Regions from separate parts of the Hymenobacter sp. AT01-02 genome, predicted to be linked through region 2. Evidence: riboswitches for the same ligand, from Rfam matches in the RefSeq annotation. Region 2 holds a riboswitch; each other region holds the start of a gene.

Region 1 (10,722 bases), on a different contig from region 2:
ACAGATCTACCCCTACGGCCTCGAAGGCAGCAATGCGCTCCGCTACCTGGTCGGGGGTGCCGGTGAGGCCTGACCGAAGGCCACGGTTCGATACCGAGTAGTCTTGCAGAGAAACCTGGTTTTCGAGCTGCGTACCGGCCAGCCACTGCTGGTAGTTCTTGTAGCCAGCCGCCGAGCCTTGCACGTTGGTAATACGCTCCAGCTCCTTTTTCACTTCCTGCTCCGTGTTGCGCACAATGGAGTAGGCGGCCACGCCAAACTTCATGGGTGGCAGGCCTAGTTTTTCCCGGCGCTGGCTCAGGTCCTGAATGCGGCGGCCAATAGCCTCCGGCTCGTCGCCGTGCATTACGTAGCCGTCGCATTGCGCCGCAATAAGGTTCTTGGCCGCTTCCGACTCGCCGCCGGCGTAAATGAACGGTCGGGGGCGCGACACGGGCTTGGGCTGCAAAATAGAGTCGGTTACTTTGTAGAACTTGCCCTCGAAGGTGAAATGATCTTGCTTCCACAGGTTGTCTACCACGTGCAGCCACTCGGCAGTGCGGGCGTAACGGTCGTCGTGCTGCTCAAAGTGCACGCCGTACTTCTTCGCCTCATCCTGCCACCACGATGATACCACGTTCAGCGACAACCGGCCGCCGCTGATGTGGTCGATGTTGGCGGCTTGCTTGGCCAGCAACGCCGGTGAGTGGAAAGTAGGCCGCACGGCCACCATCAGCTCAATCTTCTTGGTGACGGCTGCCAGGGCTGCCGCCGTGCTCCACGCATCCAGGGAAGGCGCTTCCTCACCCTTGATGTCGTTGAGATTCAACTCCGCAATGAGCGACAGGTCATAGCCCAGGTCTTCACTGCGCTGGGCCAACGTTTTTACGTAGTCCCAATCGGCGCGCATGTTCTCGTCTTCTACGTTGCGCAGCCACCCCCCAAAAACGGGCATCCAATATCCGTATCTCATACAAAAGCAACGTGTTGAGCGGCAGGATGCGAAGCCGCGTTGGTGCGAGCCAGCAGTTCCGTTTCTAGGTAGTCAACGAAGCGCGCGTAGGGGTCAAAACCGACCACGTTCACGGCGTCGGCCACGAAGTTGGAGAGGGCGTTGATGTCATAGAACAGCACGTCGCCGTTACGGTCATCAATCAGGTATTCAATGCCACCCACGTCGATTTTAGCGGCGGCCACAATGCGCTCCACGGCCTCAATTACATCGGCTGGCGGAGTGAAGGCTTCCACCTGAATTCCCTTTTTGGGTGCCTCCGTCAGGCAGAACTCGGCCGATTGCTCCTCCGGAATCTGGCAGATTTCGGCCGGGCACAGGTTAAAGCTTTCCCCAGTGGTATACACTTTCATAGCGTATAGGAACTTGCCGTTGAGCGTTTCTACACGATGAATATTGCCGCCGCGGGGCGTCACGTACTCCTGCACTAGTGCCGTCTGGTCGATGCCCAGGTCGATCTGATTAGCTTCCACGGCCGCCTGTACGCCCTCAATGGTATCGAAGCGGATAATGCCCGCGCCGCTACCACCAATGTTCACTTTCACCACAATGGGGAATTGTAGCTGCTGGGCCGCATCGGCAATGCGCGAAGCGTGGTTTACTACAAACGACTTCGGGTACTTCAGGCCCAGTGAGGCAAACAAGGAAAGCTGCCGGGCCTTGTTGGTTTCGATGCTGGTAGCCACTGACCCATTGATGATGCGCACGCCTAGGCGCTCTAGGTGAGTAGCAAAACCAGCCGTGTGGAAAATGCCCTGCCCATGCCCGCGCAGGTAGGCCGATGAACTCATGCGGTTCACTACCAGCGAGTAGCGGCTTTCCGTTTCCGAAGGATCGTAGAGGTGATGGGCGGCGTCAATTTTCTCGTAGGGCAGGCCCCGGCGGTCTAGCTCGGCAAACAGCGGCTTAAACCACTCGGGGTGCTCATAGTAAATGCCAATAGGCTTCAATTGCTGTGACATGTGCAAGAGAGGAAAGAAATGAAGTAATTCAGACAGGCAAGGTGCGGTATAAGCAACCTCGTTTTGTAAGCGGGCGAGGCAGTACGCCACGCCGCACGGCGGGAAGTGCCGGAGTGCCGCACAGCCCCGGGCGCTACTAGCAGGTGGCTAGCGTGGCCCGCAGGGCAAAGCACAAGTGGCACCCACAAAGCCGATAATATTATCGGCGAGGGCGAAAGAGAAGGCAGGGATGAAAGTGAACTAGCACCAACAACAGGCTGCTACCGGAAGCCAACACGCCGACGAACTGCGCACAAGGCAACAGGACCCACGGAGAGCAGAAGAGGCAAAACGGAGAGCAGCGAAGGTGTTGGCTAAAGCCACGGCTTGTTGTTTTTATATGGTCAGGACTTGGCACCGTTTCAGATACTCTGAGGGTTGCCGGCGTTTCGTAGAGCCTGTCTCTCCACGCCTCTGTATAAAAACAATCCTTTGGTCAGAAAGAATTGATACTGCAAAGGTATAGCAGCATTACCCACAAAGCCAAGAGTTACTAAACGGCTAGCAGACCAAGGCCTTGCCTCACTGAGCAGCCACCTTCTCTACATGCCTCGTGCAGAGCTTGTACACAGACAATTACGATGCGGTATAGGGTGAAGTGTGCAATATATAATCAATTGAATATCAAAAAATTATACAATGCGCTTGTGGTCGAGCTGCTAGCGTATCCGTATACAGTATGGTGCCCCGTCAGAGCGGCATCTCTATTCCTGTTCATTCATCCACGCCTTCTTTTCCATGAAATTCCATCAGCTTTTATTCGCCGCTACCTTCGTACTAAGCGCCGCTACGGCTACGCAAGCCCAAACTACTCCCACCTCTACTCAGTACGGTGGAGCCGTCAACCAGACTCGTGTACCACCCGTGAATCCCGCTAATCCGGTCACTAATCCCGGCACCATCGACCAGCGGACTCCAACTACCGCGTCGCCCACGCAATCAGGTGTGATGGGTACTATTGACCAAAATCCGGCTACGGTGCCCATGCGCACTACCCCTGTAGAAAACGAGCGGAGTATACGCTTGGAAACACCTGCTACTGCTCCTGGTACGCGCCGCACTACCACACCACAGGGGACCTTACGCCGCACCACGCCTGCTACCAATACTACTACGCCTCGACCATAGCACGTAACGCTAACAAACAGAAAAAGGCCCCGTACTGATAGTGCGGGCCTTTTCTGTAGTAAGAAGTAAGTTATTGCGCTTCTTCAAGTTGGCCTCCAGCCCGAAGTAGCGAATCGGCTAGTGCCGTGAGAGAAGCACGCAACTCGCTAGGGGCGCTGGCTGCCGCTTGGGAGGTTTGGCTACCGAGCATGCTGAGCGAAGCGCCAATAGCACGAGCATCCATTCCGGCGGAGCCCATGCTAAGCAAAGACTCCAGGTTGCCTAGTTCGCGGCTGATGTCTTGCAAGGCAGGCTCGCCACTTTGCAGCAATTCTTGCTTCCAGGTTCCGGCATTTTCAATGGCGGTGCTGAGCGGAATGCTGGTCAGGCCGTTTTGGAGTGCGTGCGTTGTTGTGGTAAGAAGGTCGGTAGTAGCCATGAGGGAGGAGAAAAAGGTAGGGTGGTGATAGAAGGTAGGGCAGCGTTATTCGGTGGTGGCCCCAGCCAGAATGGCAATGCGTCCTACATCGCGCAGGATGCCACAAGCCCGCTGCGCACTGGCTTCCTTGTCTTTTATTTCCAGCATGATGTCTACGTCCAGGTCGCCCACATCCACCAAGAAATTGCGGAACAAATCCTCTTCAAGAGTAGCGGTATGCTTGCCTTTTCGCTCGCCCAGCGCTTGGGAGCTATAGTCCATCATCATCACGCCGTCGCGTTCAGGGTGCCAGGTAGCAGCCGCTAGGCGCAGTGCTTCCATCATCGGCTCCCCGTGGTTAAGGCACTCGTGATGAAAATTGTCGAAAAGGATAGGAATACCCACGGCCGCGTGCACCCGCAAGCAATCTTGCAGGCTAAACAGCCGGTCGTCGTTTTCGATAACTAGGCGGGCCGTTACGGCCGCAGGCAGGCGGCGGTACGTATCGATAAAGCGCGATATGGCCAGCTCCCGGTCCCCGTAGAGGCCCCCCACGTGAATCTGAAGCTTGTGGGTGCTATCGAGGCCCATCAGGTCCAGCATCGAGCCCTGGTACACCAGTTCTTGAATGCTACGCTCCACAATGCCCGCGTCGGGGGAGTTCAGAACCACAAACTGGTCGGGGTGGAAAGACACGCGCATGTGGTGGGCTTTGATGTAGTCGCCTACTGCCCGGAATTCGTCGGCAAAGCGTGTCTGCCACGGAAACACATTGACGGGGTGGGAGCCAAAGGGAACTATGCCCGACCCAATGCGGAAGAAGAGCAGGCCTTGAGCCACGTTGAACTGCAAAATGCGCAGTAAGCAGCCTAGGTTATTGGCTACGGCCAGCTCTACTCGTTCATCCGAGTACGAAGCCAACCGGAAAGTGCTGGTAGCGGTGCAGTCCAAGGACTCATTCACGCAAGGATATCCGATTCTCATACCCTGACTTACGAGAGAACGAGTGAAAGGATAAACCCAGGACTAGATGTAGTAGTGCTTTGCCGGATACGCGCGTGTACTCACGCGGTAGGCATACTAGTACAGAACTCAACAGGGCTGCTTTTTACTCCTCATACCCGCGGTTGTCCTTGAAGTTTTTGTTGTACTTCAGCCGAGCTTTGCGGGCCCGTTCGGCGGCTTCTTCGGCCCTGATTTCTTCCATCTTCCGGCGCTGCTTGCCCTCGCGCGAGAATTGCTCATACAGCAGACTCACGGGGCTAGCGAGGTTAGGAGTAGGAGCCTTGGGCGCAGCCGAATCGACGGGGAACAAGGGCTTGGGGGCCGGTGGGCGCTTCACGGCGCTGGTGGGTGCGGTGCTAGGCCGCTTGATATTGCGTAAGGCCCGGTTGATGGTAGCCCGGTCGGGGCGGCCTTCCTGCACGCGCACCTCACCCAGCCGGATGGTGTCTTGCTGGAGCTTGATCTGCACGATAAACTGCGACAGTCCCGTGCCCCCCAAAGGCATCCGTTGGGCCTTAAAGCCCACAGCCCGGAAAATAAGCGTGTCGGTATTGTTGGCTGAGATGCTAAAGTCGCCCTCATTGTTGGCTACTACCCCGCGGCTGGTGCGCTGAATTACCACCGAGGCGCCTGGAATAGGCTTGCGGGTGCTGGCATCCGACACCGAGCCGGTAACGCGTACCTGCGCCGCTGCGGTCCCGGCACACAGTACCAGCACAAACAAGACAAACCAACGGGCCAACAAGAAATCAGGCAAGCGAAACATCATGAGCGTAACAAACTAACGCACTTAAGTTGGGAAAAGTCGCGCAAACCTTTCGGGGGCCGCATTGAATCGACGGATTAACGCAAAAGGGAGACAAAAAAAGCCCGCATCGTTGCAGATGCGGGCTTTTTCTAGAAGCTACAAAGTGGGTATAAGCACGCTGCTTACTTGATTACCGATTTTTCGCCGTCAGCGGGCTTGGCCTTCATGGTGCCATCATCAGCATCGAGCTTGGCTTTATTGCCTCAGCATCTTTGATTTTTACGTCGCCGTCGCGCTTAATTTTCATCTTACCGCCATCGGCGCTGCCTTGCATGCCGGAGCTCATGCTGCTACCCGCCGAGCTGCTCATGGTTGAGTTGCCGGTGCCGGATGAGTCCATGCTCATGTCAGAAGACGAAGCCGATATGGCATCATCGTCCATATACCGGTCGTCCATGTATTCCGTCCGGCTCGATTCGTAGGCGGAGTACTGGGTAGGGTCGGTGAAGATAGACTTGAACTCCGTGTCGGAGCTGGCGTACGCATCGCGCATGGCCGCCGCCCTACCCGCCGTATCACTAGCATACTGCTGTTGCAACTCGCCCAGGCGTTTGCCCCGGTTGATGTAGGCCGTGCGTACTTTTTCGCGGGTAGCCTCGTCAAACTTCATCTTGGCGGCCATATCGGCGGCCATGCGGTCGGCGCGGCGCTGAATGGCATCATCAGAGTACGACGTGGACGTGGTAGTCGTGGTAGTGGTAGTCGCAGCGCCGTCGGTAGTAGCGGTATCCGCTGTTTTGTCTTGCGAGCAAGATGCCATCGTGAGGCCCACGGCGCACGAGAGCAGGAACAAGGTCTTTTTCATGATAATCGGAGGTTGAGAGAGGGTGGAGGGAGAGAGAATAATGGCAGCTATACGCTTCAGCTATATAGCTGGTTACCTACCGATAACCTCATTCAACAAAAAGGCCACCTGTTACTAGCAGGTGGCCTTTTAGAGGTTGTCAATACGCGTTTACGGCTAGGCTCGGCGTAGTTCTAGTACCGTTATTTCGGGCAAGAAACCTACCCGGCCATGGTAGCCGATAAAGCCCAGTCCAGCATTTACATATAAGTACTGTTTGCCGCGTTGGTATAGGCCTGCCCACTGCTTATAGGCGTATTGCACGGGGCTCCATTTCAGGAAGGGCAGGTTCACCCCAAACTGCATACCGTGGGTGTGGCCCGAAAGCGTGAGGTCAATATCGGGGTACTCATGCACCTGGCCATCCCAGTGAGAGGGGTCGTGGGAAAGCAGGATCTTGAAGGGCACCGTGGGGTCGGCGGCGGCGTGGGCCTTGTCTAGCTTGCCGTACTGCGCGAAACCCCGAGCACCCCAGTTCTGCACGCCCAGAATGCTGATTTTTTCGCCGTTGCGCTCAAGCGTGCGGGCTTCATCCAGCAGCAGTTCCCAGCCTATTTTAGCGTGGTTTTGCTTGATGCGAGCCAAGTTAGCTTGCTTGGCCGCCAGTCCGCCTTCTTCCATCCAGTTCACATAGTCGGCATAGTCGTGGTTGCCGAGGATGGAGTAGATAGGGTTTTGGGACTTGATGCCCGCCAGGGTGTCAATGTGTTCCTCTACCTCCGTAGCATAGTTGTTCACCAAGTCGCCGGTCATGAACACCAGGTCGGCGTTCTGCTCGTTGATGATTTTTACGGCCCGCTGTAGGGGCTCCTTGGAGTGAAACGAGCCGGTATGCAGATCGGAAATCTGTAGCACCTTGAAGCCATCAAACGAAGCGGGCAGGTTGGGGAAGCGCAGCGTTACGCGCTTCACAGTGTAATCGGTGCCGCCCTTAGCCATACCCCAAATTAGGGACACAAATGGAATGGCACCCAGCACCAACGCCAGCTTGCTTACAAACTCGCTACGCGAAATGGCGGGCCCAGTGCCCGGCGTGGTACTGCGCGAACCAGCCTGAAAAGCCCAGCGTGCTACCCGCACTACATCCTCCAGCAGCAGCGGAATGATGATGACAATCTTGGCGGCAATCATAGCCAGCAGCACACCCCCCAAGTACGACTTAAAGGAAGGGTGCTCGTGCCGGTTGCGCAGGGCCCAGAAGCCCATTACCCACACCACCACCGTTACAACCCAGTACAAAACCGAAAAGAGGCGCCGGGTGCCGGGCGCTGCGTGTTGCAGGGCTGTGCGCACCGCTTGGAAGCCGTACCATTCGCCCACGGCCACCAGCGCAAAAAAGATAAAAGGAAAGACAGTTCTTGACATACGTTGAAGGCAAACCCGCGCGGTGAAAATTGGTTTGGTGCAGCTTGCCGCTGCGGCAGACGCGGATGCGGAGTTTTTGCTTTAAATTCCGGGCGTTACAACAACGGTGCCCCATGCAAGAGTTTGACAATCTGACTGAAAATCTATCCGATGATACTATTCCCCCAGTACCCGCTGCTTACCAAACGCCCCCATCTTTTAGCATCAAGAGCTGGGCCGAAGAGGACCGCCCCCGGGAGAAGCTGATGCAAAAGGGCCGGGCTGCCCTTTCCGATGCGGAGCTACTGGCCATTCTGTTGGGATCGGGCACGGCCAAGCTGTCGGCGGTGGATGTGGCCAAGCTAGTGCTGAAAGCGGCCGGCAACGACCTGAACGCCCTAGCGCGCTTCTCTCTGAAAGAGCTGATGCGCCAAAAAGGCATTGGCGAGGCCAAGGCCATTACCATTATGGCGGCTTTGGAGCTAGGGCGCCGCCGTAAGGAGGCCGACGCGGCGGCGCGCACTACCATCACCAGCTCCCGCGACATCTATTACCTAATTCGGCCCCACTTGCAAGACCTACCCCACGAAGAGTTTTGGGTAATCCTGCTGAATCGGGCCAACGTAGTGATGCGTAGCGTGAGCATCAGCCGGGGCGGGGTAGCTGGTACCGTGGCCGACCCGAAGCTGATTTTTAAGGAGGCTCTGGAGCAACTAGCTTCGTCTATTATCTTGGTACACAACCACCCCAGCGGCAACCGCAACCCCTCCGCCGCCGACATTGGCCTCACGCGCAAGCTTAAGGAAGGCGGTCTGCTGCTCGATCTGCCGGTGCTCGACCACCTGATTTATACCGACCACGGCTATTTCAGCTTTGCCGATGAGGGGCTGCTGTAACGCACTGGCCGCAGAAGGGGCGTACCAGGACAGTTAGGCGCAACGCCTGGCAACTACCAACTCCGCTGGTACCTTTGCGGCCATGCGCATCAACCCCAAATTGTTTATCGGCCTTGGGCTGCTTCTGGTTATTGGCTACTTCCTGCAAGACCTGGTGTTTGGCTCTGATCAATACGCGGCTCGCCTGGCAAAAGAGCGCCAAACGAAGGACGACAGTTTCCGGCGGGTGCAGGGCTCTCCGCTTAGCCAAGACCAGCGCCAAACGTTCGACAGCCTTAAGTACTTTGCCCCCAACAAAGACTACCGCCTCGATGCGCAGCTAGAAGCGTTTACGCAGCGCGATACAGTGTCCATGGCCCTTACTGATGGCAAAGCGGAAAAGTACCTGCGTTGGGGCAAGGCCGCCTTCATCCTCAACAAGCAGGAGTATAAGCTGACCTTGTTTCTGAAAGCCGACGGGAAGGACTCAACGCTGTTTATTCCGTTCACCGACCGCACCAATGGCTTTGCTACCTACGGCGGCGGGCGCTACCTCGATGCCGCTCTACCCGCGGCCGAGGATACGGAAATAACCCTCGATTTCAACCAGGCCTATAATCCTTACTGCGCCTACAACAACACCTTTGCCTGCCCCGTACCTCCCGCCGACAACCGCTTGGCCGTGGAAATAAAGGCCGGTGAAATGTCATTTCATGACTAGCTCTGCCCCGCCCAAGGCGTGCACCTACTATGGGTAGCACCTTTCGGGCCGCTGGGCAAATCCCTACCTTTGCCGGACTGATCAGTACCAACTGGCCGGCAGGAGGGGTTTCCTCATTTCTGAAACCCGCCCTTCCCTCGCCCCGGCGGGCTACTACCAACTGATAACCAAGCAATGAAAATATCCCTCGACTGGCTCCGTACGCTCATTCCCACCGACAAACCCGCCGAAGAAATCGGTCAGCTACTCACTGGCTCCGGGCTAGAAGTAGAGGGAATTGAGGAGCTGGAAAGTATCCCTGGCGGCCTGCGGGGCGTAGTATTGGGCACGGTGCTCACCTGCGAGAAGCACCCCGATGCCGACAAGCTAAGCCTAACCACCGTGGATGTGGGCGACGCAACGCCCCGCCAAATTGTGTGCGGTGCTGCCAACGTGCGGGCCGGTTTGCGCGTGGTAGTGGCCCTAGAGGGTGCTACGCTTTATCCGGCCCAGGGTGAGCCGTTTAAAATCAAGAAGTCTAAAATCCGTGGGGCGGCTTCTGAGGGCATGATCTGCGCCGAAGACGAAATTGGTCTGGGCACGTCTCATGCGGGTATTATGGAGCTGGAAACCGAGCTGCCCAATGGTACCCCCGCCGCCGACTACTTTGGCCTGGGTTCGGATTCGGTATTTGAAATTGGCCTGACGCCGAACCGGGCCGATGCTGCCTCCCACTACGGGGTAGCACGGGAGTTGCGCGCCCTGCTGCGCCAGCCCTGCCACCTGCCCGATGTAAGCCAGTTTCACACTCCCAGCGAGGCTGCCCACAACATCGGCGTACTGGTGGAGGATGCCGCCGCTGCCCCGCGCTACGCTGGCCTGCTACTCGAAAACGTGCAGGTAGGCCCGTCGCCAGAGTGGTTGCAGCGCCGCTTGCGTAGCATTGGCCTTTCGCCCATCAACAACGTGGTGGACGTCACCAACTTCGTGCTACACGAGCTGGGCCAGCCCCTGCACGCCTTTGATGCCGACCAAATTATGGGCGGGCAGATTCGGGTGAAGCGCGCCGCTGAAGGCGAGAAATTTGTGACCCTAGATGGGGCGGAGCGCACCCTGAAAGGCGAGGATTTAGTTATTGCCGATGCCAACGGCACTCCCATGGCCCTGGCCGGGGTGTTTGGCGGCAAAACTTCCGGCGTATCGGAGGCTACTACTCGCGTGTTCCTGGAGAGTGCCTACTTCAACCCCGCGGTGGTGCGCAAAACCAGCCAAACGCACCAGCTTAAAACCGACGCTTCTTTTCGCTTCGAGCGGGGCACTGATCCGCACATGGTGCTAGTGGCCCTGAAGCGGGCAGCTTTGCTGCTCCAAGAAGTAGCGGGCGCCACCATTGTAGCACCAGTAGTTGATGCGTACCCCACTCACATCGGGCACGCTACGGTGCGCCTGCGCCTGCCGCGGGTAGAGAAGCTGGTGGGCCAGTACATCGCGCCGGAGCGCATTCGTCAAATCCTGACCGACCTCGACATCCTGATTGCAGAGGAAAGCCAGGACGAAGCCGGCCACACCGAGTGGATTCTGTCGGTGCCGCCGCACAAGGTAGACGTGACCCGCGAAGCCGACGTGATT
Region 2 (10,722 bases):
ATTAGTGTTGTAAGCGCAACGGGTGCAGGGGCGAGGTATAGAATAGAGTAGGGAGTAGAAATCAGGGATAAATGAACCATAAGGGTGCTAAAAACTGCTCTGCTACTACAGGCAGTTTCCGGGAAATTTACTACTATATCAGGAGCCTAGCAACTATAGGCTGGCATTAAATTCCGTTGGCCTCGTCGAGACGGTCGCGCAAGTCGCGCATTTGGGCTTGCAGCCCTGGCCAGTTGGGACACAGGCGTTCAAGCGTTGCCATACCCGCAGGGTGCCCGCATCATCGCCCAGCATGCGTACAATGGTAGCCCACCCCGACAAGGCACCGAAGTGACGAGGTTCCCGGCGTAGGGTCTGCTGAATATCGAGGAGGGAGGCTCGGTATTCCCCGCGGAGGTAGTAAGCAGTAGCGCGCTTGTTCCAGCCCTCGGCGTAGTCGGGGCTAGTTTCTATGAGTTCAGTAAATTCTCGGATGGCAAGAGTATAATCTTCGGCAGAGAGGTAGCGCATGCCCGCCTCCAAATGCTTGTCGAGCAGGGGGTGCCCGGTAGTAAGCCAAATCTGCCAGATGCCTTCCTGCAAGGCCTCAATTTCGGCTGGCGCCGTAGCCACGCGCAAACGGGCAAACAGGTCGTCGAGGGTATCCAAAGGGTGTACTAGTAAAAGTGAAGTAGTGCGCTACGTGGTACGTAAGAAACGAAACTACCGGCGTAGCGCACTACTTCTGCTGGCGGCACAGCCACCTTGGCAGGGCCTAAAACAGAGCTGCCGCCACCCGCCGGATGCTTTCCGACTTGCCCATGCTATAGTAGTGTAAGCAAGGTACCCCGTGGGCCATTAGCTCCTTGCTTTGGTTGATGCACCACTCAATGCCGATTTCGCGGGCCGCAGGGTTGTCGGGCGCTAGGTGTACAGCATCAGCCAGTTCTTCTGGAATGTTGAGGTAGAAAGACCGGGGCAGCATAGTCAGCTGGCTTTTCGTCGTCAGCGGCTTAAGGCCCGGAATGATGGGCACGGTGATACCCGCCTCGCGGCAGCGCTTCTCGAAGTTGAAAAACTGCTCGTTATCGAAAAACATCTGCGTCACGATGTACTCGGCGCCCCGGTCTACCTTGTGCTTGAGGTAGCGCAAATCGGCCCCGTAGTTCGGCGACTCGAAGTGCTTCTCAGGGTAGCCGGCCGTGCCAATGCAGAAGTTCGTAGCCCAAGTTTCGTCCTGCTCCTCGTCCAGGTATTCGCCCTTGTTTAGGTTGGCTACCTGCCCAATAAGGTCGGCGGCGTAGGCGTGCCCATCCGGGTCGGGCTTAAAGTGGCCCTCAGACTTAATGGGGTCACCGCGTAGGGCCAGCACATTGTCGATGCCGAGAAAGTGTAGGTCGATGAGGGCGTTTTCGGTTTCTTCCTTCGAGAAGCCTCCGCAGATCAAGTGGGGCACCGTGTCTACATCGAAGCGGTTCTTGATGGCGGCGCAAATACCCACGGTGCCGGGACGCTTGCGCACGGTTTTCTTTTCCAAAAACCCGTTGGGGTGCTGGCGGTACACATACTCTTCCCGGTGGTAGGTCACGTCGATAAAGGGTGGGTTGAACTCCATCAGGGGCTCAATATTCGAGAACAAGTTCTTAATGTTCTCCCCCTTCTTAGGAGGTAGCACCTCAAAGGAAAAGAGCGTTTTGCCGTTGGCGCGGGTGAGGTGTTCGGTTACTTTCATATAGAGCACTAGCTCGTAGCCAGTGAGTCGTAGGAGTAGTAAGCAAGCCTCCCTCCTCATCTGAGGAAGGAGACTATTGTTTAATGGCCTATAGTGCCGTTACGGGCACACTGGTATGGTCGTAGTTCAGATTAGGAGCTAGCCAACGCTCCAATTCGGGCAGGGGCATATTTTTGCGTTCGGCAATGTCCGCTACTTGGTCCTTGCCAATGCGGCCGAGGCCGAAGTAGCGGGAATCAGGGTGAGCGTAGTAAAGGCCGCTGACGGAGGAGGCGGGGTACATAGCTAAGTTTTCGGTGAGGTGGATACCGGTCTTGCTTTCCGCGTCGAGGAGTTCAAACAGGGTAACTTTCTCGGTGTGGTCGGGGCAGCCGGGGTAGCCGGGGGCTGGGCGTACACCTTTGTACTTCTCCTGAATCAGATCCTCATTAGAAAGGTTCTCGGCCGGATCGTACCCCCAGAACTCCTCGCGCACCCGCTGGTGCAGGCGCTCGGCAAAGGCTTCGGCTAGGCGGTCGGCCAGGGCTTTCACCATGATGCTGGAATAGTCGTCGTGCTCCTGCTCGTACTTCTCCAGCAGCTTCTCAATGCCTAGGCCAGCCGTCACGGCAAACCCGCCGATATAATCCTCGCGGCCAGTTTCGCGCGGGGCCACAAAGTCGGAGAAGGCCAAGTTAGGTACGCCGGGGGCTTTCTCGCTCTGCTGGCGCAGGGTGAAGAACTCCGTCTGGATTTCCTGGCGGGTGTCGTCCTTGAAAATCTGGATGGTGTCGTGGCCTACGGTGTTGGCGGGCCAGAAGCCTACCACGGCGCGGGCCGTGAGCAGCTTCTCATCGATGATCTGCTTGAGCAACTTTTGGGCGTCATTGAAGAGCTGGGTAGCCGCTTCGCCTACGTTCTCGTCGGTGAGGATGCGGGGGTAGCGGCCCTTCAGTTCCCAGGTCTGGAAGAAGGGCGTCCAGTCGATGTATTCGGCTAGCTCCGCCAGGGGGTAGTCTTCCAGCACCTTGGTACCCAGGAAGCTCGGCTTCACAATGCGGCTGGTTTCCCAGTCGGCCTTGAAGCCGTTTTCGCGGGCGGCTTCAATGGACAGGTAGTTCTTCTCGCGCTGGCGGCCGGCATAGTCCTCACGAAGCTGGCGATACTCTTCGCGCACGGTGCGGGCGTACTCCGCATCTGCCGAACCGAGCAAAGCGGCAGCCACGCCTACCGAGCGGGAGGCGTCGTTGACGTGTACTACCGGGCCGGAGTAGGTAGGCGCAATTTTCACGGCTGCGTGCAAGCGGGAAGTAGTAGCGCCACCAATCAGCAGCGGGGTATTGAGGCCGCGCTTTTCCATTTCCTGGGCCACGTACACCATCTCATCCAAGGAAGGCGTGATGAGGCCGCTGAGGCCAATCACGTCTACTTGCTGCTTTTGAGCTTCGTCTAGAATCTTCTCCAGCGGTACCATCACGCCCAGGTCCACAATGTCGAAGTTGTTGCAGGCCAGCACCACGCCCACAATGTTCTTACCGATGTCGTGTACGTCGCCTTTGACCGTGGCCAGCAAGATTTTACCGGCGGTTTGGCGCTCTTGCCCGCGCTTGTCGGCTAGCAGGTAGGGCTCCAGGTAGGCCACAGCCTTTTTCATCACGCGGGCCGACTTCACCACCTGAGGCAGAAACATCTTGCCGGCGCCAAACAGGTCGCCTACTACGTTCATGCCCGACATCAGGGGGCCTTCAATTACTTCCAGTGGCCGCGCTACCTGCTGGCGCACTTCTTCGGTATCCTCGTCAATAAACTCCGTGATGCCTTTTACCAAGGCGTGTTGCAGGCGCTCCTGCACCGGCAGGCTGCGCCAAGCATCAGCTACTACCTCGGTTTTGTCCTTCTGCTTTACCGTATCGGCAAATTCTACGAGGCGCTCGGTGGCGTCGGGGCGACGGTTGAGCAGCACATCCTCGCAAAGTTCCAGTAGGTCCTGGGGCACGTCGTCGTACACGGCCAGTTGGCTGGGGTTCACAATGCCCATATCCAGGCCAGCCCGGATGGCGTGGTACAGAAAGGCCGAGTGCATGGCTTCACGCACCACGTCGTTGCCACGGTAGCTGAAGCTGATGTTGCTGACGCCGCCGCTGGTAAGGGCACCGGGCAGGTTCTGCTTGATCCAGCGGACGGCCTCAATGAAGTCCAGCGCGTAGTTGCGGTGTTCTTCCATGCCGGTGCCTACCGTCAGGATGTTGGGGTCGAAGATGATGTCCTCGGCGGGAAAGCCACTTCATTCACCAGAATATCGTAGCTGCGCTGGCAAATTTCGATGCGCTTCTCGTAGTTGTCAGCCTGCCCGTTTTCATCGAAGGCCATGACCACCACAGCGGCTCCATACTGGCGTACGGTGCGGGCGCGCTCCTTGAAGGTTTCCTCGCCTTCTTTCAAGGAAATAGAGTTGACGATGCTTTTGCCCTGCACGCACTTGAGGCCGGCTTCTAGCACGCTCCACTTCGAGGAGTCAATCATAATCGGCACCCGCGAAATGTCGGGCTCCGAGGCAATCAGGTTCAGGAAGGTGGTCATGGCCTGCTCCGAGTCGAGCATACCTTCGTCCATGTTCACGTCGATGACCTGGGCGCCGCCTTCCACTTGGTCGCGGGCTACTTGCAGGGCGGCTTCGTAGTTACCGGTTCGGATGAGGCGGGCAAAGGCGCGACTGCCGGTTACGTTGCACCGCTCGCCCACGTTCACAAACAGGCTTTCTGCGGTGATACCGAAGGGCTCCAGACCACTCAGGCGGGTGGCGGTGGGTAGCTCCGGCAGCTTGCGCGGCTCGTACTTGTCGGCCAGGCGGGCCAGCTCGCCGATGTGCTGGGGCGTGGTGCCGCAACACCCGCCCACTACCGTTACCAGGCCTTCCTTCAGGTAGTTTTCTACCACGCCCGCAAATTCCTCCGCCGACTCATCGTAGCCCCCGAAAGCGTTGGGTAGACCCGCGTTGGGGTAGGCCGAAATGTGCACGTCGGCAATGCGGCTCAGCTCCTTGATGTACACCTGTAGCTGATCAGCACCGAGGGCGCAGTTCAGGCCTACGCTCAGCAGGGGCAAGTGGCGAATAGAGTTCCAGAACGCCTCTACCGTCTGCCCCGAGAGGGTGCGGCCGGAGGCATCGGTAATGGTGCCGGAAATCATAACGGGCACCACGCGCCCACCTTCGTCGAAGAACTTCTGCACGGCATACAGCGCCGCTTTGGCGTTCAGCGTATCGAAGATGGTTTCGATGAGCAGGGCGTCGGAGCCGCCATCTATGAGGCCGCGCACCTGCTCGTGGTAGGCGGTGGCCAACTCATCAAACGTCACGGCCCGAAAGCCGGGGCGGTTCACATCGGGGGAGAGGGAAGCGGTGCGGTTGGTGGGCCCGATGGCACCGGCCACAAAGCGGGGCTTGTCGGGGTTTTGGGCCGTAAACTCGTCGGCTACTTCCTTGGCAATGCGCGCCGACTCATAGTTGAGCTCGTACACAATATCCTCCAGGGCGTAGTCGGCCTGGGCGATGGTGGTGCCACTGAACGTGTTGGTTTCCACCATATCAGCGCCGGCCGCGAAGTAGTCGGCATGGATACCCTTGATGATGTCGGGCCGCGTGATGCTGAGCAGGTCGTTGTTGCCGCGTAAGGGCTTGGGATGGTCCGCGAAACGGGAGCCGCGAAAATCAGCCTCATCCAGCGTGTGGCGCTGAATCATGGTGCCCATAGCGCCATCCAGAATCAGGACGCGTTTGGCAAGAATATCGTGGAGCGGGGAGTCAGTGACGGTCGGCATAGCAGCTCTTCAAGTAAATCGGCAGCGAAAAAGTGCCTATCCAGAAAGAGCCGCCGAGAGGCGAGTCCTGTACTTATCTTCTTCCGCCGGGGCGAAATGGGAGTTGGCACCTTGTTTTATTTCAGGTTGCCAAGACGTCGTCGGGCCCAATCCCTCGGTCTTTCTGGATAAGTAACACAGCGAAGATACAACCGGAATCTTCAAATTTCAATTTGGGAGGCCCTGGGAGTAGTTGAGAGGGTGGGCAATACCCCAATGTACTGTCAGGTCGAGCTTATCAAGACATCTCGCTCGAATCCTAGAAGTAGTGTTGCACCCTCAGCACGTAAGTTGCCCCGATAAGCTCGGCCTGACATGCCACAGTATTAGCGTGATGGCTCATTTGATAAAAAGAGTCCGAATCCCTATGTATATGGACTAGCTTAGTTCGTTGAGCTAAAGCTCTGTGCTCGTCGGATACACTTTGCGGAACACGATACAGTGTGCAACTTGGGCTCCACCCATTATCAATTGCTGGCTATGGTTACCCTGTCTTTCTATCGAGCAAGTCTGGCGGTGACTGGGCTGCTACTGAGCAACCTAGCTTTGGCCCAGCACCAAGCTGGCACGGGTTTGCGGGGGCAGTACTACCAGGGGATGAAGTTTGAAAAGCTAGTGCTAACCCGGTCTGATGCAACCATTGACTTCAACTGGACCGTTGGCCCCAATGGAAGCCATTTCGTCTCGCCCGGTCCGGGCGTGCCGGGCGAGTCATTTTCGGTGCGGTGGATAGGCCATATCTACGCGCCCACAACGGGTACCTACACCTTCCAAATTGCCACCGATGATGGTATGCGCGTTTGGGTAGGAGGTAAGAAGATACTAGACTCTTGGAACAATCAGTCCGTTACTACTTCTTCAGCTCAGTTGCAGATGGATGCCGGCGGATATTACGCCTTGCGGGTAGAGTACTACCAGGCGGGTAGAGACTCAAGGGCGCTGGTAGCGTGGCAGCTTCCCAACACGACTACTGGACCCCAGCCAATTCCATCTACTAGTTTGTACCAGAATCTGCCCGATAATGTGCTGCTGCTGGTAGAGGCTGCCCCTCCCAAGCCCACCGTAGCCCGTGCGCCCGTTGCGGGCGCAGTACCGGCGGCGCCTTCACCTACAAAGCCCAGTACGCCTACCCCAAAACCTAGTAGCACTACCCCAGCTACGGCGCGCCGGCGCAGAGCAGAAACTAGACCAACGCGTCCGTCGGATTCGGCACCGCCGGTAGTGGCCGCAGATACTACAGCTACCCCGCTGCCCGACCTGTCGGCTCTCAACAAAGGTGCTGCCATCACACTGCCCAATCTCTACTTCATCCAAAGTACCGCCACATTGCTACCCGCTTCTCGCCCGGTGCTCAACGCCCTGGCGCGTACCTTGCGCGCCCAACCGGCCCTGAAACTGGAAATAGCCGGCCACACAGATAATGTGGGCGAAGCAGCGCTGAATCTCCGCCTCTCGGAGCAGCGGGCCCGCGTAGTACGGCAGTATTTAGTGCAGCAAGGTATTGACTCGGTGCGACTTACGGCCCGTGGCTACGGTAGTGCCAAGCCCGTAGCCGACAACCAAGATGTGCAGCAACGACCCCGCAACCGGCGCGTGGAAGTGATTGTGCAGTAGCACTGTATCTAGTATGCTATAGGTTCTTGTCAGGGCTAGCCATTTAGGTAGCAATTAAATAATACGCTGGCCAAAACATATATGTAGCAACACTAGTTGGTATGGTCCGAATCAGCAATAAGTTGATTGGTAACCCACGCCAACCCATGAGCCAGACTCCAAATCTTTTCACGCCCGTACAGATGGGCGCTCTTTCCCTGCCCAACCGTTTCGCTATGGCGCCCATGACGCGCAGCCGGGCTAACAACGATGGCAACGTACCCACCGAATCGGTGATAACCTACTACGTGCAGCGCGCATCCGCTGGCCTGATTATCACGGAAGGCTCGCAAGTGTCGCCTCAGGGTGTGGGCTATATTAGCACACCAGGCATCTACTCTGAGGAGCAGGTAGCGGGTTGGAAGAAAGTAACCGACGCCGTACACGCCGCGGGCGGCCGCATTTTTATTCAGCTGTGGCACGTAGGCCGCGTGTCGCACCCATTCTTCCACAATGGCGAACTGCCCGTAGGACCCTCGGCCATCAAGCCAGAAGGCGCCAAGGCATTCACCGGGCAAGGATTTGAGGATGTGCCAACGCCGCGCGCTCTAGAGCTAAACGAAATTCCGGGCGTAGTAGACCAGTTCCGCCAGGCAGCTCGTAACGCCAAGCTAGCCGGCTTTGATGGCGCTGAGATTCACGGTGCCAACGGCTACCTGCTCGACCAGTTTGTGCAAGATGGCTCCAACCAGCGCACCGACGAGTACGGCGGCAGCGTTGAGAACCGTTCGCGCTTCGTGCTGGAAGTAGTACGGGCCGTAGTAGACGAGTTGGGCGCCGACCGCGTAGGTATCCGCCTCTCGCCCCAAGGTAGCGCCAGCATTCAGGACTCCGATCCGGTTAAGACGTTTAGCTACCTCACCGAACAGCTAAACCAGTTCAACCTGGCTTACCTACACGTGATTGAAGCTCTACCAGGCCATCCTATGGCCGCTCGTGCCGGTGTGCCCGCAGTAGCAGCCCATTTGCGCAACATCTTCAATGGCACGTTCATCCTCAACGGTGGCTACACCCAGGAAACAGCCGATAAGGCCCTGGCTAACAACGAAGCCGAAATCATTGCGTTCGGTGTGCCGTTCATTGCCAACCCCGACTTGGTAGAGCGTTTCCGCATTGGGGCGGCTCTCAACAACCCCGACCCCAGCACCTTCTACGTACCCGGCGACAAAGGCTATATCGACTACCCTTCCCTTCAAGATAAGGGAGTAGACACCAAACAGCCCATTGACTACCAGAACAACTAGGTCGTCTTTTGTTGTGAACAAGAAGAACCCGCTCTGGCTACGGCCGGGGCGGGTTCTTCTTGTTTGAGTGGTAGTAAAGCGCCGGTGTAGCGGACAATTGCCCGGCAAAATTCATAGCTGTTGAGGTTGCAATCTGCGTAAGCGAGCTACAACCATAACCCGCTACTCCTAATGGCTACTAAAAAAACTCCTGCTGCGCCTGCTACTACCAAATCTGCAACTAAGAAGTCGGCCCCAACGCCTGCGGCCAAGAAAACTGCCGCGGCCAGCCAGGCACCCGAGCCGGTAGATCGGCCCACTGCTAAGGATATGAAACAGCACGCCCAGAAGCTGCCCTATCCGGCCAAGCAGGCAGACATGAACCTTCAGCCAGCCATGAATTTCTCTACCTACCGTGCCGCTGGAAAGCTGCAGGACAAGGTGGCCTTGATAACAGGAGCAGACTCCGGGATTGGGCGGGCCGTTGCCGTGGCATTTGCCATGGAAGGTGCACACGTAGCCGTGCTCTACAATGAGAATACCGTGGATGCCGAGGAAACAAAGCGCCTGGTAGAAGCGCAAGACCGGCGCTGCCTCTTGCTGCAGCTAGATGTGCGCGACCCTGAGCAATGCAAGCAAGCCGTGCGCCTTACTCGTAAAAAACTAGGAAACCTGAACATTCTCGTCAATAATGCCGCCTATCAAATGGCTCAGGAAAAGTTTGAGGAGATTTCTGAAGAGCAAATCCGCCGTACGTTCGACACAAACATCCTGGGGTACATCTGGATGGCTCAGGCGGCAATTCCTCACCTGCACAAGAATGATTGCATTATTAACACAGGTAGTATTGTAGGCCTTACAGGCATTCCGTTGCTGATTGATTATTCATGCACCAAGTCGGCTATTCATGCTTTAACCAAGAGCCTAGCCACCTATCTGGGGGAAAAAGGCATTCGGGTAAACTGTGTCGTGCCAGGTCCCGTCTGGACGCCCAACATTCCTGGCACCATGCCGCGCGAAGAGATAGAGAAGTTTGGCTACGAGGTAGCGTTGGCTCGTCCCGGCCAACCTGAAGAACTAGCCCCGGCCTACGTCCTGCTAGCCTCCCAAGACGGATCCTTTATGACCGGTTCGTTGGTGCACGTAACGGGCGGCAAAATGAGTAGTGACCAGTAACAAACGCACCTAGCACGTAAGAACACTAATCAAGAGTAAGCCCTCATGGTGCCGATACAGGTACCATGAGGGCTTTGATTTTTTGGCCGGATCACACAAAAACCAGGCTGCTCAGACGGCGAAGTAGGAATATAGTGAAAGTGTAAGCTTGCAATGTTGGTTGTCTATTACTGATAAAAAAGCAACCATACGGCCAGAAATAAGCGTGATTTACATAGAAAAGTTGCTTTTGTTGTAATCAGGGTTGTTATTGGCCTATCCGCTGAGCTTTCTACTTTTCATTAAATACGAACACATGAGGAAACTACTACTGTTAGCCCCTCTTTCGGTGCTCACACTTTCTGGCCACGATCTGCTGGCTCAGGCACGTACAGTTACTGGCCAAGTAGTGGGTCCCGATGGGGCCGCAATACCCGGTGTCACAGTAATTGCTAAAGGAGGCTCCGCAGGCACTTCCACTGATTCCGATGGCCGGTATTCACTAGCCGTTCCTGCGGGTTCTAATACGCTGGTTTTTTCCTTTATCGGATACGACAGCAAGGAAGTAGCAATTGGAACGCAAAGCAGCATTAACGTAACCCTGGCAGTGAATGCCACCGGTTTGGATGAAGTTGTTGTGCTAGGCTACGGCATCACCCAATCTCGGCGTGAACTGACGGGCTCCATTGCCACCATCAAGGGTGCTGAAATTGCGACTACCCCAGTACAAAGCTTCGACCAAGCTTTGCAGGGCCGAGCTTCAGGGGTAAATATTACAACTCCTAACGGGGTACTTAATAACCCCCCCGTTATCCGTATCCGCGGCGTTAACTCAATTTCTCTAAGCTCAGAGCCACTGGTTGTAATCGATGGCGTACCTACTTATAGCGGCAATAGCTCCGCAGTGGGTAGCGTAGCGAATAACCCGCTTAGTAATTTGAATCCCAACGATATAGAGAGCATGGAGGTATTGAAAGATGCCGCCTCCACGGCTATCTACGGCTCCCGAGCTGCTGGTGGGGTTATCCTTATTACTACCAAACGTGGCAAGCGTGGCCAAAGCCGCATATCGCTGGATTCATGGGCCGGTGTATCACAAGCTGTGCGTTTGTACGACGTGCTGAATGCCGAGCAGTACATCAA
Region 3 (10,722 bases), on a different contig from region 2:
CTTTCCGACAAGCTGGAACTAAGCTACGGCTACCGGTTTGGCCTGATGGACGGCGTATTTCAGCGCGGCAACAAGATTCAGCTGGACGGCGTGACGGTGCAAAACCACAAAGTAGAGTTGAAAGGACAGGACTTTACGGCCCGCGCCTATATGCTGGTGGAAAACACTGGCGACTCTTATAACCTGAATCCTCTGGCCCTGAACCTCGACCTACAAAACGGGGCTACGGCTCTCACTGCAGGTAGCGGCCCCAAAACCAGCTGGGGCGACAAGTTTCAGGCGGCACTCCAAAGCCAGGTCAATCAAGGAGTGGGGCTGGCCGCGGCTATGCAGCAAGCCCGTGCCGTGGCCGATGCGGGGCGTGCCGTACCCGGAACTCCGGCCTTCGATGCCCTTAAAAACCAGATTGTGCACACCAACAACTGGGACAGCGGCGTCAATGTAAAAGGCGCGCCCATTCCCGGCGGAGCGGCCCTCACCCAGCGCAGCCATACCTACCATGCCGATGCCGTGTGGAACCTGGGCCAGCGCGTGAAGTTTGCCGACGTGATAGTGGGCGCAGACGCTCGCGTGTACGAAGTGCTCCCCGACGGCAACAACTTTGTGGATTTCAGCCGCCCACTAGCCGAGCGTACCCAGCCGGGAGGCGCAAATCAGTACTACAAGAAAATAGGAGGCTTTGTGCAGGCCACCCGTTTGCTGCTCGACAACCGCCTCAAGCTCACCGCTTCGTTGCGCGCCGATTACAACCCAGAATTCAACCCGAAGCTCAACCCGCGGATAGCGGGCGTATATACACTGGCCGAGAAGCACAATTTCCGCGCTTCCTACCAGAACGGGTGGCGCTTCCCTTCCCTCTTTGAGGCTCTCTCCTTTGTGAACAACGGCAACGTGCGCCGCGTGGGCGGCTTGGCTCGCGTAAATGAAGGCTTAAACTACCTCGACAACTCGTACACGCTGGCTTCTATCTCAACTTTTAATGCCGCGGTGAATGCTTACGTGTCGGCCAACGGCGGCACGGCTTCCCAGGCGGCCTTGCGTCCGGAGATTCGGGGGCTACTAACGGTAGGAAACCTCCCCACCGAGCAGCCCGAGCAGATAAACGCCTTCGAGGTAGGCTACCGCAGTGTGCTGTTTGACAACCGCCTATCCATTGACGCCGACGCGTACTACAACATCTACTCCGGCTTCTTGGGCCAGGTAGAAGTAAGCGTACCAAAAAATGCCACCGGCCAGCAGGTTACCGTAGGATCGGATGAGGCCGTACTGGCGGCCCTGAACTCTAACCGCTCGGCTCGCCAGGACCGCTACCGAGTTTATACGAATGCGCTCAACTCGTACCGCAGCTACGGCTCTACCCTGGGCCTGACTTACAACTTCTACCAGAAGTTCACTGTGGGCGGCAACGTGAACTACAACGCGCTGTCATCTAATAACCAAGCCGACATCTTCGTAACGGGCTTTAATACCCCGCACTGGGTGACGAACGTGAACTTCGGCAACCGCGAAATTGTGCGCAACGTGGGCTTTAACGTGGTGTGGCGCCGCCAGAGCACTTTCTACTGGGAAAGCCCCTTAGCCAACGGCCGCGTACCCGCCTACCAGACGATGGATGCCCAGGTGAACGTGCGTATTCCGGCGGCCAAGACTACCATCAAGGTAGGCGGCGCCAACCTCTTCAATAACCGCTACTACCAGTACGCCGCCGGCCCTACTATTGGGGGGCTGTACTACGTAGCCCTCACGTTTGATAACACGGTACTGCGCTAACGGCTTTAAGCGATGAAACGACTTCTTCCTTTCGGCACATCCTTGCTTCTAGGCTTGCCCGCCCTGGCGCAAAAGCAGTACGTACGCGAGCAGCAAACGTGGGTGGGAGTGTTCAACCAGACCCGCTTCTCTCAACGCTGGGGCTCTTGGACCGATTTGCACCTACGCCTCCACGACCGATACGTGCAGGACCTGTTTCAGGGCGTAGCACGGGTAGGGCTCACCTACTATCTAACCGACGATGTGCGCCTGACTGGGGCTACGCCTACGTGCATCACTTCCCCGATGGCGCCCGCACTGTGAGCCAGGCCGAACACCGTCCTTGGCAGCAGGTGCAGTGGTTTGCTAAGTTTCCCAAGGCCCGCCTAATGCAGTGGGTGCGGCTGGAAGAACGATTCCGACGCACCATTCAAGGCAATGAGCGCACGGATGACTTCAATTTTAATTATCGAACCCGGTACAACGCAGCGCTGTTTCTGCCGCTAACCAAGAAAGGGTTTAATCCCGGAGGACTACAGGCAGTACTCAACAACGAGGTAATGATGAATTTCGGCAAGGAAATTCGCTATAACTACTTCGACCAGAATCGGTTGTTTGCCGGCGTGGTATACCAGCTCAACCCCCACGCCCAGCTACAGGCGGGCTACATGCACTTGTTTCAGCAGTTGCCTGCGGGCAGCACCTACCGAAACCAGCACACCCTACGGGTGTTTTACTTTCACAACTTTGACTTGCGGCCTACGCCAGTGGCTGCCCCTACTCCTGCTCCATAATTTCCATGATTGATACTAAGAAGCTTTCTGAGGTCGAACACGTCAAGACTGCCAGCAACTACCTGCGGGGCACCTTGGCGGAGAGCATCGTGAATCCCCTCACGGGTGCGCTCAACCCCGATGATACCCACCTAATCAAGTTTCACGGCTCCTACCAGCAAACCGACCGTGACCTGGATAGTGAACGGAAGCGCCAGAAGCTGGAACCCCTTTACTCCCTCATGATTCGGGTGCGCGTGCCCGGCGGCATTGCCACCTCCGACCAGTGGCAGCGCATGGATGAGCTAGCTGATCAGTACGGCAACGGCACGCTCAAGCTTACCACTCGCCAAGCCTTCCAACTCCACGGAGTGCTTAAGCGCAACCTCAAAAAGACCATTCAGGGCTTCAACGATGTGCTGCTAGACAGCATTGCGGGCTGCGGTGATGTGAACCGCAACGTGATGCTTAACCCCAACCCCTACCAAAGCCCCGTGCACGCCCAAGTGTACGAAATCTCGAAGGCTATCAGCGCCCACCTCACCCCACGCACGTCGGGCTACTGGGAGCTGTGGCTGAATGGCGAATCAAAGCACAACAGCTTGCTTAGCACGGGCGGGGAAGATGAGGAGCCCATCTACGGCAAAACCTACCTGCCTCGCAAGTTCAAGATTGCGCTGGCCATTCCGCCTCACAACGATACCGACATCTTCGCCAATGACTTAGGCTTAATTGCCATTGAGGAAAATGGCGAGCTGCTGGGCTTCAACGTGGCGGTGGGCGGTGGCATGGGCATGACCTTCGGCATGGCCGATACCTATCCCCGTCTCGGCGACCTGATTGGCTATATCCCCGCTGACCAGGTAGTAGACTTGTGCGAGAAGGTAGTAACCATTCAGCGCGACTGGGGCAACCGCGAAAACCGCAAGTTCTCCCGCCTAAAGTACACCCTAGACCGCGTGGGCCTGGACACCTTTAAGCAGGAGCTAGACCTGCGCCTGGGTTTTGCGCTGGAGGCTCCTCGCCCCTACGAGTTTCGCTCCTCGGGCGACGCCTTCGGCTGGACTACCAGCCCCGACGGGCAGTCGCACCTGACGCTGTTTGTGGAAGGTGGCCGCGTGGCCGACCGTCCGGGGTATGCCCTGAAGACGGCGCTACGCGAAATTGCCCGCTTCCACACCGGCGACTTCCGCCTCACCGGCAACCAAAACCTGATTATAGCCAACGTGGCCCCGGAGCACCGCCTTTCGGTACAAGCTCTGCTGCAAGAGCATGGCATCGTCCTTGACGCCAACGATGTGCACTCGGCGCTCCGGCGTGGGGCTCTGGCTTGCGTAGCCCTCAATACTTGCTCATTGGCGTTTGCGGAGGCCGAGCGCTACCTACCCCAGCTCATGGACCGGCTAGAAATTATTATCCGGGAGCAAGGACTGGGAAATGAAGGGATTCTGCTTCGCATGACGGGCTGCCCCAACGGCTGCGCCCGCCCTTACTTGGGCGAAATTGGCCTAGTAGGTCGCTCCGTAGGTCGCTACAACCTGTACTTGGGAGCAGCTTTCAACGGAGAGCGGATGAACAAGCTTTATAAAGAAATGCTGGATGAGGACGGTATTGTAGCGGAGCTCACCCCACTACTGGCTGCCTACGCTCAGAATCGCCAACCACAAGAACGCTTCGGCGACTTTGTTATTCGTCAGGGTTACGTGAAGGCGACTACTCACGGGCTGGATTTCCATCAGTAACCCACTTGCTTCGGCCAAGCCAGAGTAACCAGAATACGTGCGCGGGGGCTTTTTAGCCCTTCTAACGCACTTTTGGCACGCGTAGCTTGGCCGAGGAAGTGTATCTTACCCTCGTTACTAGCTCCTACCCCCAACCATCATGCCTTCTTCCAACGAATTGCTACCCCAACCGGAACCGCCGCCGTCTGCCCCGAACGGGGCAAACCGCTTGTTTCCGGTTTTCCTCAAGCTGGAGCAGCTGCACGTGCTGCTAGTGGGGGGCGGGGTCGTAGGTTTCGAGAAACTTTCGGCTATGCTGGCTAATAGTCCGGCCACTGCCGTGACGGTGGTAGCCACCTACTTCTCGCCAGAGCTGAAAGTCCTGGCCGAGCGCCACCCGGCCGTGCAGCTCCGCGAGCAGGCCTACCAAACCACTGACTTAGTGGGCCACGATATTGTGGTGGTAGCTACCAACGACAAGGAACTCAATCTTCGCATCAGGACTGATGCTACGCGCCAGCGCCTGCTCTGCAACGTGGCCGATACGCCCGAAGCCTGCGACTTTTACCTGGGCTCCATTGTGCAGAAAGGCGACTTGAAAATTGCCATCAGCACCAATGGCAAGTCGCCGACTATCTCTAAGCGCCTGCGCGAGATGCTGACCATTGCCCTTCCCAACGAGTTGCATGATGTACTACAGCGCATGTCTATTATTCGGGAGCAAGTGGGGGGTGATTTTGCGCATAAGGTAAAATCCCTCAACGCCGTGACGGCTGAGCTAGCGGGAGGGCCAGCCTATGAGTCGCCGGCGGCGGCGCGGTGGCGCCGCCGGGCTACGGCGGCCCTGGTGGCCTTTGCCGCAATGCTGGTGCTTAATATTCTTTCCTTCTACTTTACCTGGCAGCAGGTGTGGCACGCGGCATCCAATGCTGAAATGTTTTGGATTTTCGTGGCCATCGGCTTTGGTGCCCAGATTGTGGATGGGCTCTTGGGCATGGGATACGGGGTAGTCACGGCCATCAGCCTCATGAGCCTGAACATCACCCCCGCCGCCGTGAGTGCCAGCATTCACACGGCTGAAATGTTTGCCAGCGGGGCCTCGGGCTATCATCATTACCGCTTCGGCAACGTGAATAAGCGCTTGTTTAAAGTGCTACTTATTCCGGGGATTCTAGGAGCCGTTACGGGGGCTTTCCTGCTTTCCAAGTTTGGCGAAACCTACGCTGGCTACGTGAAACCCTTCCTAGCCGTGTACCTGCTGCTGCTGGGTATTCGCATTATTTCAAAGGCTTTCTCAAAGCCTGCACCGCGCAAAAAGCACAAGAAGCTGGGGCTGCTGGCTGCGGTTGGTGGCTTCCTCGACTCCTTCGGTGGGGGTGGCTGGGGCCCGCTAGTAACCAGCACGCTCATTGCGGGCGGACGCACTCCGCAGTACGTAATCGGCTCCGTTAGCGTCACTGAGTTCTTCGTAACCTTTGCCAGTGCCGTTACCTTTTTCGCTACTCTGGGCATCTCGCACTGGCAAATTATCCTGGGGCTGATTGTGGGAGGCGTGGCCGCTTCTCCCCTAGCTGCCCGCCTAGCTGGGCGTATTCCTGTGCGCTGGATGTTTGTGGGCGTTGGCTCCATGGTGATTATTTGGAGCTTGTGGGCGCTTCGAAAGGTGGTCATGACTTACCTGCTGTAGTAGCACCTATACAAGGCAAAAAAGCCCCGAAAAAGTGTTTTTTCGGGCTTTTTTGGCTATAACCTCATACCGCCCTAGAACGGTCATTATAGGTAGTTGGAGACAGTGCTATTGGTGGCGTAAGGGGCGCCTGTGGCTCCTCGTCAGTAGTCAGTGGGGTAGTAGTCTGCTGCACCCGCCGTAGAATAAGTATGAGTACGAATCCGCTCAGCAATACGAGGCCTGCGTACGCGAAAGGCCACTTAAGCAGCATAGCTTCTGGGGAGTCAGTGCTCTTTCCATCTTCGGTAAGCATAGACCCGAAAGCTACTAGGTTGTTGAGCGCATGCACCGTCATGCACAGCCATAAGGAACGGGTGCGGTAATAAAGCCAGCCTAACAGCATCCCGATAAGAGCGGCATTGATGCTCTGCGCTGGGTTGAAGTGGATTATCCCAAATAGCAACGCCGACTGTCCAATGGCTATCCAGGGCTTATAGGCGCGGAGCAGGCCTTGTAGTATCACGCCTCGAAACACCAATTCCTCTAGCACGGGCGCAATAACGACACCCAGCAGAAAGGCAACTACGGGCGTCCGAACCAATTCCTTGAAGTAGTTACTAGCCAAATCTGGAAGCCCTAGTAGCTGCACAACTGACAGCACGCCGAGCATAGCAAGGACCAGCACTGGAAGCAATGCATACAACCATACTTGCTCGCGGCCGGCAAACTGCAAGGGGCGCCACCGTTTGCCTGCTTTCCAGCGTAGTAAGCCCAGAAAAGCCAGGTTTGTAGCCAAGGTCATGACCATGCCAACTACGGGCTTTGAAGCATGCGCCACGTTCTGAGCAAGAAGCATTACGGGGAGGCCCACCGCTCCGATGGCTAACAAGAACCACCCCAGAGCACCCCAGCTTTCCTTCAATGTGGGGTAGGCGCGCACTGGCGTTGCCAGCGGGCTAGCGGAGGCTTCCAACAAATTATTTTCCACGTATAATGGCGAGAAGTAAGAATACCTAATGCACCAAATCTAGCCAAACAACGGCATAAAAAACAGCCAGCCGAAGCAGTAGCGTCGGCTGGCTGTGGTACTAAATATAGTAGGTTGAAGCTGAAGGGCTACCCAACCTGGCGCTGAGCTTGCTGCCGGCCCAGTTTACTGTGCTTACGACCGTAGCCGAAGTAGATAGCCAGCCCGATGGCCAGCCACAGGGCAAGACGCAACCATGTTTCCCAAGGTAAGGACACCATCATTACCAAGCAGGTCAGAATGCCCAGAATGGGGACGAGCGGCACCAATGGAGTACGGAAGCCGCGAGGAGCGTTGGGCTCCCGTTTGCGCATAATGAGCACGCCCAAGCATACCATTACAAAGGCCAGCAGGGTGCCGATGCTGGTCATCTCCCCTACCACTGAAATAGGCACGAAGCCGGCAAACAAGGCAATGAACAAGCCAAGCAGCAAGTTGGACTGCAAGGGCGTGCGGAACTGCTCGTGGATGCGCGCAAACACAGGCGGTAGCAACCCGTCTTTGGCCATGGAAAAGAACACGCGGCTCTGCCCCAGCAAGTCCACCAGAATCACGGACGTATAGCCGATGATAATAGCCAGAATTACGGCCGAGGACAGCCAGGCGTAGGGCGTTTTTTCAATGGCAATGGCTACTGGCGCGGCGCTGTTCTTGAACTCGGTGTAGTTGGCCAACCCCGTCATGACGTGGCCAAACAGCACGAATAGCACTGTGCAAATCAGCAGGGAGCCGATAATACCAATGGGCATGTTACGCTGGGGGTTCTTGGTTTCCTGGGCCATGGTAGCCACAATATCGAAGCCAATGAATACGAAGAATACAACCCCGGCTCCCCGCAGGATGCCGCTCCACCCAAACTCCCCGAACGTGCCGGTATTCTGCGGAATGTAGGCTGGTAGTTGGCGGGGTCAATGTACTGCCAGCCCAAGGCAATGAACACAAGCACGACGGCCACCTTCAAGGTGACTACTAGCGCATTAAACCACGCCGAGCCTTGGGTACCACGAATGATGATGAGCGTAATAGCTAACACAATAAGCATAGCGGGCACGTTTACAAAGCCATGCACTACGCTACCATCTGCCAGCGTGGAGGTTTCAAATGGCGACGTCACCAGCTGGGGCGGCAAGTGGATACCGTACTTGCCCAGGAACTTCAGCAAGTACTGCGACCAACTGATGGCTACCGTAGCCGCGCCCACGGAATACTCCAGCACCAGGTCCCACCCAATAATCCAGGCAAATAGCTCGCCCATGGTGGCGTAGGCGTAGGTATACGCCGAGCCGCTTACCGGGACCATAGAGGCAAACTCGGCGTAGCACAGGGCCGAAAAAGCGCACCCCACGGCTGCCACCACAAACGAGAGCGTAACGGCCGGGCCCGCATTGTTGGCGGCCGCAATACCCGTGAGCGAGAATAAGCCCGCACCAATAATTACCCCAATACCAATGGCAATAAGGTTGAAGCCATTGAGGCTTCGTTTAAGCGTGTTGGCGCCCGTTTCGGCCGCCTCCTGCCGTAGCAGTTCCAAGGATTTTCTGAGCATGATATAGCGCCAACTCTGGATTGGCTAAGAGTGAGAAATTCAGTTATTTCTAGCCTAGGCGCACAACAGCTCCTAGCGGTTTATACTAGGCCTTTGCAGCGCAGTATGCACGCGTAGCGTTTGCGGCTACGCCGCACCAGGCAATGAAAGAACTGATAAGGAAAAAGCGAAAATCCGCAGCACCAGCAGCTAGCTACGCCGCGCGCCACCAGCATTGCCTTGGGGCTTCAACAGCAACAACATCTTTCCCAACTACACTGCCGCGCGCCGACTGCAATACGGAGAGAAGCAGCAAAAACTACAGGATAGTTGAGGGAGCGGAAGCGAAGCACCACGGTACGTTGTTTTTATATGGTCAGGAATTGGCACCGTTCCGGCAGTTGCGGATGGTTGCCGACGCGTCGTAGAGCCTGTCTCTCAGCGCCTCTGTATAAAAACAATCCTTTGGCTAGAAAGAATTGATGGAACAAAGGTAAGGGCCGCTTCGTGGTCCTGCAAGCAGCTCGGCAACTAGTCGGTCGTGCCCCCGGTTTACCTACCGCAGCTAGCCAAAGGCACTCTTCTCTCAACTCACTATCTAGGCTTAGGGGCGTTGCCGCTCTTTTGGTTTATCGTAGAGCCCGCGAAAGCAGACAGAAAAGTGCGGAGAAAAGTCAAACCGTACGTCAATGGGTTCGTACTTGCGCCTACGTTCTTTCTTGTGGTGGCTGCAAGCATGCAGCAGCCCTCCCACCGTTGCCTCTTTTACATGAACTCAGGAATTCAGAAAGCCCTGAAAGCAACCGGCTACGTGGCCGGTTCTGTGGGCGGCGCCCTCGGCCTCTACCTCACAGCTGCCGCTGTACTGTCGCGCATTACGGTACCCAAAGCCAGCACCGATCCGCGGGAGGACCTCGATATTTACATCTTTTCCAATGGTGTGCACACCGATATTGTGGTACCCATCTGTACACCCTACATTGATTGGAGCGAGACTATTCTGTTAGCTAACACCAAATCCAAGACCCCTGGCATGCGCTACATTGGGTTTGGCTGGGGCGACAAGGGTTTCTACCTCGATACACCCACTTGGGCAGAGCTTAAAGCCAGCACCGCCTTCGTAGCCATGTTTTACTTGGGCACCTCCGCCATGCACACTACCTTCTACCAGGACATGCAGGAGAGCGAGGATTGCATAAAAATCAGTATTAGCCACGTCGACTACCAGAAGCTCATTCGCTACATTCAGGAGAGCTTCCGCTACGACGAACAGGGCCAGCCTATTTATATTCCCGGTCATAGCTACGGCTCCGATGACTCTTTCTACGAGGCCCACCGCACCTACGGCTGGTTCTATACCTGCAATACCTGGGCGAACGATGCGCTTAAGTATTGCGGACAAAAAGCCAGCCTCTGGACTCCCTTCGACACAGGCATCTTCTATCAATACCGTTAAAGCGCTTTTCCTACTACTGTTTACTGCACGAGGTGGTACTGATTATCCGCCCTCTTTTCAGTATTCAGCTAATGCACTTGGCACAAATCAAACTGATGAGTCAGTGTTGAAATAGCGCATGCGGTAGCAGTTCATAGCTGTAGTGCCGAGCTGCTCCAACAGGCGGTAGTTGGCAACGGCTCCCACGGCCGCCCCAATTACGGGTACTAGCTGAGCCATTTTGGCTAAGTCGATGTAGTCCCGGTATTCCTGCTGAAAGGTGCGCCAGTCAAACTCGTTTACATCTTGGGGCAAGGTATGGCGGTAGGTCTCCCAATTGGCTAAGCGCTGATACACCTCATTGCGGGTATGCTGGCTGCTGAAAGCCAGCTGAAAGATGTGCAATAGGTACAGGCGCTCAGTATAGTCTTGCACATCGTGGCCGTAGAGGGCAGCTACATCGTAAAGCAGTTTCAGCTTGATGCCCAATAGCAGCGGAAAATCGGCGAGGCCCAGCAAGAACCCGCCGGCCCCAGTTACGGCCCCTTCAGCCGCAGCCGTATTACGATAATTGCGCACACTAGTGCGCACGGCCACTTCTCGGGCTTGCAAGGTAGCATCGGCCAGGGGCCGGCGCGTAATGTACCCGGAGCCAAACAACACTCCGCGCACCATCTGTTTGATAGCGGTGGTGATGGCCGCGTGTACTTTCTCGGGCAGTAGCGCATTCAGCCTCGCTTGCAGGCGGCGCGCCAGCCGGTTCAGCATGGACGGGCGTTGCTGCATTTTGCGTTGCCAGTCTTGCAACTCGGCGTAGGCATCT

The links. A riboswitch is a leader RNA that binds a small molecule or an ion and turns the genes downstream of it on or off. The one in region 2 is predicted to bind S-adenosylmethionine.
Region 1: it holds a riboswitch for S-adenosylmethionine, as region 2 does, so the genes downstream of both, VI25_RS03985 (RimK family alpha-L-glutamate ligase) here and metH (methionine synthase) in region 2, are expected to answer to the same signal.
Region 3: it holds a riboswitch for S-adenosylmethionine, as region 2 does, so the genes downstream of both, VI25_RS28320 (amino acid permease) here and metH (methionine synthase) in region 2, are expected to answer to the same signal.

What each region holds. Positions count from the first base shown of each region.
Region 1 is NZ_JZIR02000010.1:74,717-85,438, reverse strand. It holds gene VI25_RS03990 (LLM class flavin-dependent oxidoreductase) at 1-952, opposite strand, end outside; gene VI25_RS03985 (RimK family alpha-L-glutamate ligase) at 949-1,953, opposite strand; SAM riboswitch class I at 2,326-2,417, opposite strand; gene VI25_RS03980 (hypothetical protein) at 2,731-3,120, shown strand; gene VI25_RS03975 (hypothetical protein) at 3,191-3,538, opposite strand; gene uvsE (UV DNA damage repair endonuclease UvsE) at 3,584-4,501, opposite strand; gene VI25_RS03965 (carboxypeptidase-like regulatory domain-containing protein) at 4,626-5,291, opposite strand; gene VI25_RS03960 (hypothetical protein) at 5,494-6,135, opposite strand; gene VI25_RS03955 (metallophosphoesterase) at 6,292-7,539, opposite strand; gene radC (RadC family protein) at 7,653-8,414, shown strand; gene VI25_RS03945 (DUF1684 domain-containing protein) at 8,497-9,114, shown strand; gene pheT (phenylalanine--tRNA ligase subunit beta) at 9,289-10,722, shown strand, end outside.
Region 2 is NZ_JZIR02000062.1:35,899-46,620, forward strand. It holds gene VI25_RS17110 (tetratricopeptide repeat protein) at 154-648, opposite strand; gene metF (methylenetetrahydrofolate reductase [NAD(P)H]) at 755-1,711, opposite strand; partial or broken gene metH (methionine synthase) at 1,800-5,509, opposite strand; SAM riboswitch class I at 5,580-5,683, opposite strand; gene VI25_RS17125 (OmpA family protein) at 6,029-7,162, shown strand; gene VI25_RS17130 (alkene reductase) at 7,309-8,445, shown strand; gene VI25_RS17135 (SDR family oxidoreductase) at 8,617-9,600, shown strand; gene VI25_RS17140 (SusC/RagA family TonB-linked outer membrane protein) at 9,929-10,722, shown strand, end outside.
Region 3 is NZ_JZIR02000014.1:223,157-233,878, forward strand. It holds gene VI25_RS05915 (TonB-dependent receptor) at 1-1,770, shown strand, start outside; partial or broken gene VI25_RS05925 (DUF2490 domain-containing protein) at 1,783-2,543, shown strand; gene VI25_RS05930 (NADPH-dependent assimilatory sulfite reductase hemoprotein subunit) at 2,549-4,264, shown strand; gene VI25_RS05935 (TSUP family transporter) at 4,404-5,930, shown strand; gene VI25_RS05940 (CPBP family intramembrane glutamic endopeptidase) at 5,995-6,900, opposite strand; gene VI25_RS28310 (amino acid permease C-terminal domain-containing protein) at 7,029-7,163, opposite strand; partial or broken gene VI25_RS28315 (APC family permease) at 7,200-7,760, opposite strand; gene VI25_RS28320 (amino acid permease) at 7,658-8,485, opposite strand; SAM riboswitch class I at 8,830-8,922, opposite strand; gene VI25_RS05950 (TIGR02117 family protein) at 9,234-9,920, shown strand; gene VI25_RS05955 (EcsC family protein) at 10,008-10,722, opposite strand, start outside.